4 regions of the Promicromonospora sp. NPDC023805 genome follow, and region 4 is predicted to be linked to each of the others. Evidence: riboswitches for the same ligand, from Rfam matches in the RefSeq annotation. Region 4 holds a riboswitch; each other region holds the start of a gene.
The links. A riboswitch is a leader RNA that binds a small molecule or an ion and turns the genes downstream of it on or off. The one in region 4 is predicted to bind thiamine pyrophosphate.
Positions count from the first base shown of each region.

Region 1: linked by a shared signal. The riboswitch ahead of thiC (phosphomethylpyrimidine synthase ThiC) and the one ahead of AB0F70_RS18775 (thiamine ABC transporter substrate-binding protein) in region 4 are both predicted to bind thiamine pyrophosphate.
Region 2: linked by a shared signal. The riboswitch ahead of thiD (bifunctional hydroxymethylpyrimidine kinase/phosphomethylpyrimidine kinase) and the one ahead of AB0F70_RS18775 (thiamine ABC transporter substrate-binding protein) in region 4 are both predicted to bind thiamine pyrophosphate.
Region 3: linked by a shared signal. The riboswitch ahead of AB0F70_RS15610 (thiamine-binding protein) and the one ahead of AB0F70_RS18775 (thiamine ABC transporter substrate-binding protein) in region 4 are both predicted to bind thiamine pyrophosphate.

Region 1 covers NZ_JBFAAH010000002.1:286,126-288,316, forward strand. Annotated here, with positions in the region: gene thiC (phosphomethylpyrimidine synthase ThiC) at 1-1,202, opposite strand, end outside; TPP riboswitch at 1,197-1,302, opposite strand; gene AB0F70_RS04730 (C39 family peptidase) at 1,474-2,191, shown strand, end outside.
Region 2 covers NZ_JBFAAH010000020.1:46,406-48,596, reverse strand. Annotated here, with positions in the region: gene AB0F70_RS19110 (aspartate aminotransferase family protein) at 1-695, shown strand, start outside; TPP riboswitch at 803-899, shown strand; gene thiD (bifunctional hydroxymethylpyrimidine kinase/phosphomethylpyrimidine kinase) at 889-1,785, shown strand; gene dxr (1-deoxy-D-xylulose-5-phosphate reductoisomerase) at 1,891-2,191, opposite strand, start outside.
Region 3 covers NZ_JBFAAH010000014.1:147,539-149,729, forward strand. Annotated here, with positions in the region: gene AB0F70_RS15605 (ABC transporter permease) at 1-578, opposite strand, end outside; gene AB0F70_RS15610 (thiamine-binding protein) at 575-868, opposite strand; TPP riboswitch at 963-1,087, opposite strand; gene AB0F70_RS15615 (Gfo/Idh/MocA family oxidoreductase) at 1,210-2,190, opposite strand.
Region 4 covers NZ_JBFAAH010000019.1:93,600-95,790, forward strand. Annotated here, with positions in the region: gene AB0F70_RS18770 (iron ABC transporter permease) at 1-42, opposite strand, end outside; gene AB0F70_RS18775 (thiamine ABC transporter substrate-binding protein) at 48-1,148, opposite strand; TPP riboswitch at 1,143-1,247, opposite strand; gene AB0F70_RS18780 (DUF4235 domain-containing protein) at 1,285-1,566, shown strand; gene AB0F70_RS18785 (PAS and ANTAR domain-containing protein) at 1,618-2,191, opposite strand, start outside.

The sequences.
Region 1 (2,191 bases), on a different contig from region 4:
TCCACGTTCTCGCGCACCAGGTGGAACGGGACGTGTCCAGGTCCCTCGACCATCACCTGGACGTCGTAGGCCCAGGCCCGCTTCGTCAGCTCGGCGAGCGTGTCGAGCTCGGCGAACTGCGCGGCGTCGTTCGCGTCGGCGAGCGATCCGGGCCGCAGGCCGTCGCCGAGCGAGAAGGCGACGTCGTACCGGGCGAAGATCTCGCAGAGCTCGTCGAAGTGCGTGTAGAGGAAGTTCTCCTGGTGGTGCGCCAGGCACCAGCCGGCGAGGATCGACCCGCCGCGCGAGACGATGCCCGTGACCCGGTCGGCGGTGAGCGGCACGTATCGCAGCAGCACGCCCGCGTGCACCGTCATGTAGTCGACGCCCTGCTCGCACTGCTCGATCACCGTGTCGCGGTAGATCTCCCAGGTGAGCGCGCCGGCGTCGCCGTCGACCTTCTCGAGGGCCTGGTAGATCGGCACGGTGCCGATGGGCACCGGCGAGTTCCGCATGAGCCATTCGCGCGTGGTGTGGATGTCGTCGCCCGTGGAGAGGTCCATGACGGTGTCGGCGCCCCACTTGGTGGCCCACTCGAGCTTTTCCACCTCCTCCGCGATGGAGCTGTGGACGGCGGAGTTGCCGATGTTCGCGTTGACCTTGACCAGGAACGCCCTGCCGATGATCATCGGCTCCGACTCCGGGTGGTTCACGTTGTTCGGGATGATCGCCCGGCCGGCGGCCACCTCGCTGCGCACCAGCTCGACGTCGCAGCCCTCGCGCACCGCGACGAACCGCATCTCGGGCGTGATCACGCCCTGGCGTGCGTAGTGCATCTGGGTCACGGTCCGGCCGGGGAGCGCCCGGCGGGGCCGACGTCGTTCTCCCTGCCACTCCTGGCTGGCGGCACCGCGGCGCAGTGCGCCGCGCCCGTCGTCGGCCAGTGCCCGATGGCGGCCGTCGTACTCCTCGGTGTCTCCGCGCGCCACGACCCAGGGTTCGCGGGCCGGCGCGAGGCCGCGGACCGGGTCGGAACCGGGGCCCTGCGTCCGGTAGACCCGGACCGGCTCGTTCGGGGCGCCGTCGGGCGACGGCGCCAGCGTGATCTCCGTGACCGGCACCCGGAGACCTGTGTCGTCCTGCGGTGTGCTGTACCCGCCGTCGTGCTCGTGGTCGCGCTCGTACTGGTAAGCGAGCGTGCGGGACTGGGACTTCTCCATCATGAGACTCCTGCTTCCTACGCCGGTGTTAACCGGACAGGTTCAACGGTCCCGGGCCGTACAGCCCGATCTCAGCCCCTGCGTGAGGCACCCGTGGGATCGCCGCCGAGGTTAGCACTGTCCGGCACTTTCCTTCTGCCCCGCCGCCCACCGTGATAAGCAAGGCCCGACGGCTCGCTCACCCCAGCAGGGAGCCCGGGACATGGAGGCTGGAATGCCGGTACGGAACAACCTGCGAACGAGGGCGTTCGCGTTGGCGGCTACGGGGGCTCTCGTGGTTCAAACAGGGATCGTGGCGGGTGCGGTGTCGGCGGCGGGCGCTGAGGTGAGCCCTACGGCGTCGGACAACCAGATCACCCTGACCTCGTGGGACGGGCGCCGGGAGCTGCTCGCGGGCGAACGCGACGGACTGCGGTTCGACGTCCACGGCGGGCTCATCCTGCCCCGCGGCGGTGACCTCGTGGACTACACGGACCCGTACGGCGACGGCACGCCCGTCACGTACGAGACCGGCACGTGGACCTCGCCCGTCGTCGAGACCGGGTACCCGATCAAGCAGGCCGTGCCCTCCTGGAACGCCGACACCCCCACGGGCACCTGGGTCGAGGTGGAGTTCCGCGGCCGCAAGGCTGACGGGGCCTGGACCAAGTGGTTCGTGATGGGCCGCTGGGCGTCTGGCGACGACTTCGCACCCGCCAACGGGCGCGTCGGCGACATCCACCGCACCTCCCTGAACGGCCAGGGCGACACCGACGCCGCCCTGTTCACCGACACGTTCGTCGCGAGGGCGGGCTTCGAGCCGAACGCGTTCCAGACCCGGGCCAGGCTGTACCGGCCGCAGGGCGCCAAGGTCTCGCCGCGCCTGGCGTCGGTGAGCACCATGACCAACGAGAACCTGCCCGACGAGCACTACACGGGCACCAGCGACTTCACGCTCGGGCGCGAGGTGTCGCTCGACGTCCCGCAGTACAGCCAGAACATCCACCGCGGCG
Region 2 (2,191 bases), on a different contig from region 4:
TGCAGAACGCCGGCGGCTGCTTCCCGCCGCCGCCCGGATACTTCGAGCGGGTGCGCGAGATCTGCGACAAGTACGACGTCCTGCTGGTCTCGGACGAGGTCATCTGCGCGTTCGGCCGCATCGGATCGATCTTCGCGTGCGACGACTTCGGCTACGTGCCGGACATGATCACCTGCGCCAAGGGCATGTCGTCGGGCTACTCCCCGATCGGCGCGTGCCTGGTCTCCGACCGCGTGTTCGAGCCGTTCGCCACCGGGTCCACGAGCTTCGGCCACGGATATACGTTCGGCGGGCACCCGGTCTCGGCCGCGGTCGCCATGGCCAACCTCGACCTCTTCGAGGCGGAGGACCTGACCGGGCGGGTCAAGCGGAACGCTCGGGCGTTCCGGACCACCCTGGAGCGGCTGCACGACCTACCGATCGTGGGCGATGTGCGCGGCGCCGGGTACTTCTACGCGATCGAGCTGGTCAAGGACAAGGACACCCGGGAGACCTTCGCCGGCGACGAGGCCGACCGCCTGCTGCGCGAGTACGTCACTCCGGCCCTCCTCGAGGCAGGCCTGTACTGCCGCGCCGACAACCGCGGCGACCCGGTGGTGCAGCTCGCGCCGCCGCTGACCGTCGGGCAGACCGAGTTCGACGAGATCGAGGAGATCCTGCGGGGCGTGCTGAGCGAGGCCTGGTCCAAGCTGTGACCTGGTCGGGCGGCCGCGCGCTGCTCCGCCGGCCGACGGCGCATGATCGACCTGCTCGTGGACGGACCGCAGCACAGGGCCGGACGGACCGCTGGGTAGGGTGGGGCCGAAATGGCGCGGGGCGCCGGGCACCAGCCCGGCTGAGACGTACCCGTGGAACCTGATCTAGGTAGTGCTAGCGAAGGGACGCCTCATGGGCTCACTCCTGCCCGACGACGCCGTCGTCCGGACCCGGCCGCCCGGACACCCCGCCGTGGCGCTGACGATCGCCGGCTCGGATCCCTCCGGCGGCGCGGGGATCCAGGCCGACCTGAAGACGTTCGCCGCGCTCGGCGGCTACGGCTGCGCGGTACTCACCGGGCTGACCGCCCAGTCCACGACCGGCGTGACCAGAGTGCTGCCCGTGCCAGCCGACATGGTGACCGCGCAGCTCGAGACCCTGTTCGCCGACGTAGCGGTGGACGCCGTGAAGATCGGCATGACGACGGACGCCGCCGTCGCCCGGGCCGTCGCGGCGGCGCTGCGGCACCTGCGGGGCGCCGGGCGCGCGCCCTACGTGGTGCTCGACCCGGTGATGGTCTCGACGTCGGGCCACCGCCTGCTCGCGCCCGACGCCGAGGCCGTGCTGCGCGACGAGCTGCTGCCGCTGGCCGACCTGGTCACGCCGAACCTGCCGGAGGCAGCCGTGCTGCTCGGCGCCGAACAGGCCCGGGACGACGGTGAGGCGGCCGACCAGGCGCGTGCGCTGCTCAAGCTCGGGGCACGGTTCGCCCTGGTCAAGGGCGGGCACCTGGTATCGGCGGAGTCGGTAGACCACCTCGCGGGTCCGGACGGCGTCGTCGCCCTGACCGCCCAGCGGATTCCCACGCGGAACACCCACGGGACGGGCTGCACGCTCAGCTCGGCGTGCGCCGTCCTGCGCCCCCGGCACGACGGGTGGGAGCCCGCCGTACGCATGGCGAAGGACTACCTGACGGAAGCCCTGCGCGCCGCGGACGACCTGCTCATCGGCGGCACCGGCACGACGCCCGGCCCCTGGCACGGCCACGGCCCGGTCGACCACAGCTTCGCCACCCGCACCCTCGGCTGATGGGTCGGTCGATCCACCCCTTCGAGGTCTAGGTTGCTCCGCTCTGAATCGTCTCAGAGCGGAGCAACTTAGGCCTCGAAGGAGAGGGACCGGGAGACGGCAGCGTCAGGCCGACTTGAGGAGCTCCGCCGCCCGGGCGCGGGCCCAGGCGTCGGCCTCCAGGACGCCCTCGACCGAAGCCGCGTCGCCGGCGTCCGTCGTCGCGTGCGCCTCCACCACCGCGGCCACCGTGTCGACGATGTCGAGGAAGCCGATGGCGCCGTCGTGGAACGCGTCGACGCACACCTCGTTCGCCGCGTTGTAGACCGCCGGGTGCGTGCCGCCGGCCTCGCCGACCTGCCGGGCCAGGCGGACGGCGGGGAAGGCGTCGTCGTCCAGGGGGGCGAACTCCCAGGTGGACGCCTGC
Region 3 (2,191 bases), on a different contig from region 4:
ACCGCGTAGGTCGCGGCGACCCGCAGGCCCGCGAGCGCCCCTGGGATCGACGCCGGCAGTCGGACCAGCAGGAACTGGTCCAGGCGGGTGCCGCCCAGGCCGGCCACCATGTCGGCGTGCTCGGCGTCGACGGCGCGCATCGCGCCCACCGCCGAGACGAGCACGGGGAAGAAGACGGTGAGCGCCACCAGGACGATCTTTGGCAGCAGGCCGAAGCCCGTCCACAGGATCATCAGCGGCGCGAGCACCACTACCGGCACCGTCTGCGTCAGCACGACCAGCGGGTACAGGGCGTCGCCGGTCACACGCGAGGCGGTGACCAGGATGCTCAGGACAAGGCCCGCGACGGTGCCGAGCACGAGGCCGGCGACCGCCTCGGTGAGCGTCGTCAGGACGTGCGGGCCGAGCAGCGGCGCCACCTCGACGGCGGTCAGCGCCACCTGCGACGGCGCGGGCAGCACGAACTCGGGCACGCCGGTCAGGCGCACCGCCGCCTCCCAGACGGCCAGCAGGACGACGACGGTGAGGAGCGGGGCGATCACCCGCCGCGCCCCCCACCGCCGAACGCCCGTGCTCACGCCCGGAACTTGGTGATGAGTTCCGAGATGGTGGGACCACCGGCGTCGGCGGTCTCGCTGACCTTGATGTTGGACTGGACGCCCTCGGCGCCCGCCTCGATCGTCGCCTCGTGGACGGCGCGCAGCAGCGCCCACACCTCATCGGGGTTGCCCTGGACGAACGTGCCCATGGCGCCCACCTCGTAGGTGAGTCCGGACGCCTGGATGACGGCGATGGCGGCGTCGACGTACGCGTACTTCGCGTCGGGCGTGCCGCTGGGGCGGGGAGAGACCTGGATCTCGGCGAGCATGTGTGCGACCTCCGTGCACGGGCACACCAGAGGTCGCCGGTTCCTGACAGAGGCGCCGCCGCGTCCCCCTTCGGGGACGGCATCGACCGAACGCCCGCGCCGTCAGGCACGTCCTTCCGCTGGCATTACCCAGTTCAAGTGATCGGGTCGACGGCGTCGGGCGCGATGCCCAGGCCATACCTCTCAGCCCGGCTACCCCGAGCTCCCCGCGTTGGCGAGCACACGCTACATCTCCGCACGGCAGATCCGGAAGCGCACCCCCTTCGAGGCCTAGGTTCCTCCGCTCTGAAACGGTTCAGAAGGGAGCAGCCTAGGCCTCGAAGGGGGTGCCGGCAGTGGGGCTACTCGCCCGGGTACTTCAGGCCGATCTGCTCGCGGATCGTGTCCAGCGTCGCCATGATCGCTACCGTCTCCGCGCGCGGGAGGAGCGGGCTGTCGAGCTCGCCGGCCGCGACCAGGCGCTCGGCCTCGGCGGCCTGGAACTGCATGCCGCGGCCGGTGATCTCGGCGGTGAACGTCTCGGTCTCGGTGCCCTCGGCGTCGTACACGTGGACCGTCGTCTGGCTGTACCAGACGGCGTCGATCTCGATGCGTCCCTCGGTGCCCAGGATCGAGGCCCGGTTGGGGCCCTTGGTGTCCGACGCCGAGATGGTGGTGGCGACCCGGGCGCCGTCGTAACCGAAGATCGTGGCGATGGTGGCGTCCGCACCCGTCTCCTTGAACGTCGCGTGCGACTGCACGGTGAGCGGCTCACCGAACAGGTCCCAGGCGAACGAGACGGGGTAGATGCCCAGGTCGAGCAGCGAGCCGCCGCCGAGTGCCAGGTCGTTGATGCGGTGCGCCGGGTCGTCCGGCAGGTCCTGGGTGTGGTCCACCATCAGGGTCCGGACCTCGCCGAGCACACCGGAAGCGATGATCTCGCGCACGCGCGCCATGTGCGGGAGGAACCGGGTCCACATGGCCTCGAGCGCGACGAGGCCCTTCTCCTCGGCGAGCTCCATGATCTCGCGCGCCTCGGCGGCGTTGACCGTGAACGGCTTCTCGACCAGCACGTGCTTGCCGGCCTCCAGCGCGAGCTTCGCGGCCTCGGCGTGCATCGGGTGCGGCGTGGCGATGTAGACGATGTCGACCTCGGGGTCGTTCACGAGGTTCTCGTACGAGCCGTGCGCCGTCCGGATGCCGAAGCGGTCGGCGAAGGCGCGCGCCTTCTCCAGGGACCGTGACCCCACCGCCTGCACGGTGAAGCCGTTGTCGTTCAGGTCTGATGTGAAGGCCGAGGCGATCCCGCCGGCCGCCAGGATGCCCCATCGCAGGTGTGTCATA
Region 4 (2,191 bases):
CAGCGGCGCGGGCCGCAGGCTCAGCCGACTCAGCCGATTCAGCCGATTCAGCCGACTACGGTCTCTGTCCACCGCTCTATCCACTCGTCGCGGTGCTCGCTCACCTCGGCGGGCGCCACCTCGAACGGCGCCTCGGCCTGGGGTGCGAACTTCTCCCAGTCGGCGGGCAGCTCGGTAGCGGGGTCGGCCGGGTACATGTACATCGACTCGGGCAGCGCGGCCTGGGCGTCCTCGCCGAGCAGGAAGTCGACGAACGCCTGAGCACCCTCCGGGTTGTCCGACCCGGCGAGCACTCCCGCGTACTCGACCTGCCGGAAGCACGTCTCGAGCAGCGCGCTGGTGGTCGACTCCGAGCCGTCCTCGCTGACGGTGAAGGCCGGCGACGTCGCGTACGACAGGACGAGCGGGCGCTCGCCGCCCTCATCCGCACCCGAGAAGTCCACGTAGTAGGCGTCCTCCCACGAGTCGGCGACCTTGACGCCGTTGTCGACCAGGGACGTCCAGTAGTCCTCGAACCCGTCCTCGCCGAACGCCCCGACGGTCGCCAGCAGGAAGGCGAGCCCGGGCGACGACGTCGCTGGGTTGCTCACCACGAGCAGGTCCCGGTACTGCGGGTCGGCCAGGTCCTCGAGCGTCTTCGGCACCTCGAGGTCCGACTTCTCGAACCAGGCCTCGTCCGCGTTCACGCAGACGTCGCCCTGGTCGATCGGGGTGAGCGCCCCGCCCAGCTGCTCGACGCCGTCGGGCAGGTCCGCCGGGGTGTACTCCTCGACCACGCCCGCCTCGAGCGCGCGGGAGGCGAAGGTGTTGTCGATGCCGAACACGGCGTCGCCGAGCGGTGCGTCCTTGGTCAGCACCAGCTGGTTCACCAGGGTTCCGGCGTCGCCCGCCGCACTGACCTCGACGGTCAGCCCGGACTCCTCCTCGAACCGCTCGACCACCTTCTCGTCGAGCGCCCAGGAGTCGTGGGTCACGAGGGTCACGGTGCCCGACGCCGCCGGGTCGCCCGCGCCGGCCCCGGAACCATCGGACCCAGAGCCACCGGAACCAGAGCCGCCGCAGCCGGCGAGCAGGAGCGCCACGGAGAGCGCTCCGGCGGCCGGACCAGCTTGGATCGTGCCCGCGTGAGCACCGGAAAGACGCAACATCGTGCCTCGACTTCCTCCGCCGGTCTGACCCGGATCAGGTTCAAGGGTCTGCGGTGTTCCGCACTCTCAGCGCCGTGTGGCGCTCCCCTGTCGTGTCCGGCCAGCCTACTGGCCGGTCGAGCGCTACCGTGTGGAAATGGCCAAGATTGAGACGGAACAGACACTCGCCGAGAAGGTCGGCACCCTCGCCCTGACGCTCGCGGCCGGCTGGGTCGCGCAGAAAGCGGTCAGCATGATCTGGAAAGGCGTGACCGGCAACGACGCGCCCAGCAAGGCGGACGACCCGGAGCTGGACCTGGTGCAGGCGACCGTGTTCGCGGCCGTGGCCGCCGGCACCGCGGTGCTCGCGAAGCGCATGGCCTCGAAGGGCGCGTCGACGGCGGCACTTCGACTCGCCGCCCGCCGCGCCGCGCGCTGACCCGTCGGATGCCCGGCCGGGGATCACCGGGCCGGGCATCCGGTCGCAGGTTCAGCCGGACGTGCGCGCCGACACCTTGCGCGGCCGCCGGGTGAGCAGGGGGTCGTGCCCGCGAGGCCGCCCCACCGGCTCGACGCCGTCCAACGCACGTGTGAGGGCTTCCTGCGTGATGCCCGTCCGCTCGCGATCCGCCCCCTCGCGATCGGCCCGCAGCCCGGCCATCACCTGGTCGGCGGCCAGCCGGAGCGGGATGTCGACCCGCTGGGCGGCTTCGTGCAGCAGCTGACCGGCGGTCTCCTCGCTCACCCCGCGTACCGCCATGACGACGCCCTTGGCCTGCTCGATCACCGCCTGGCTGACGAAGGCCCTGGTGACGACCGCCTCGGACCTGCGCGCCAGCGCCTCCTTCTGGACGGGCGTGACGTCGATGACGTACCCGACCAGCTCCGGCGACCGGTCGGGGCCGCTGCGTCGGCCCTGGCCGATGACGACCACCGAACGTGTGCGGCCCTTGCGGTCCACTATCCGGTGCGCGCACGCGAACGGCCGACCCGTCCGCAGGGCCTCGGCGGCGGCCCGCACCACACGGGCGCGATCGTCGGGATGCTTACGGGACCGGAGCGCC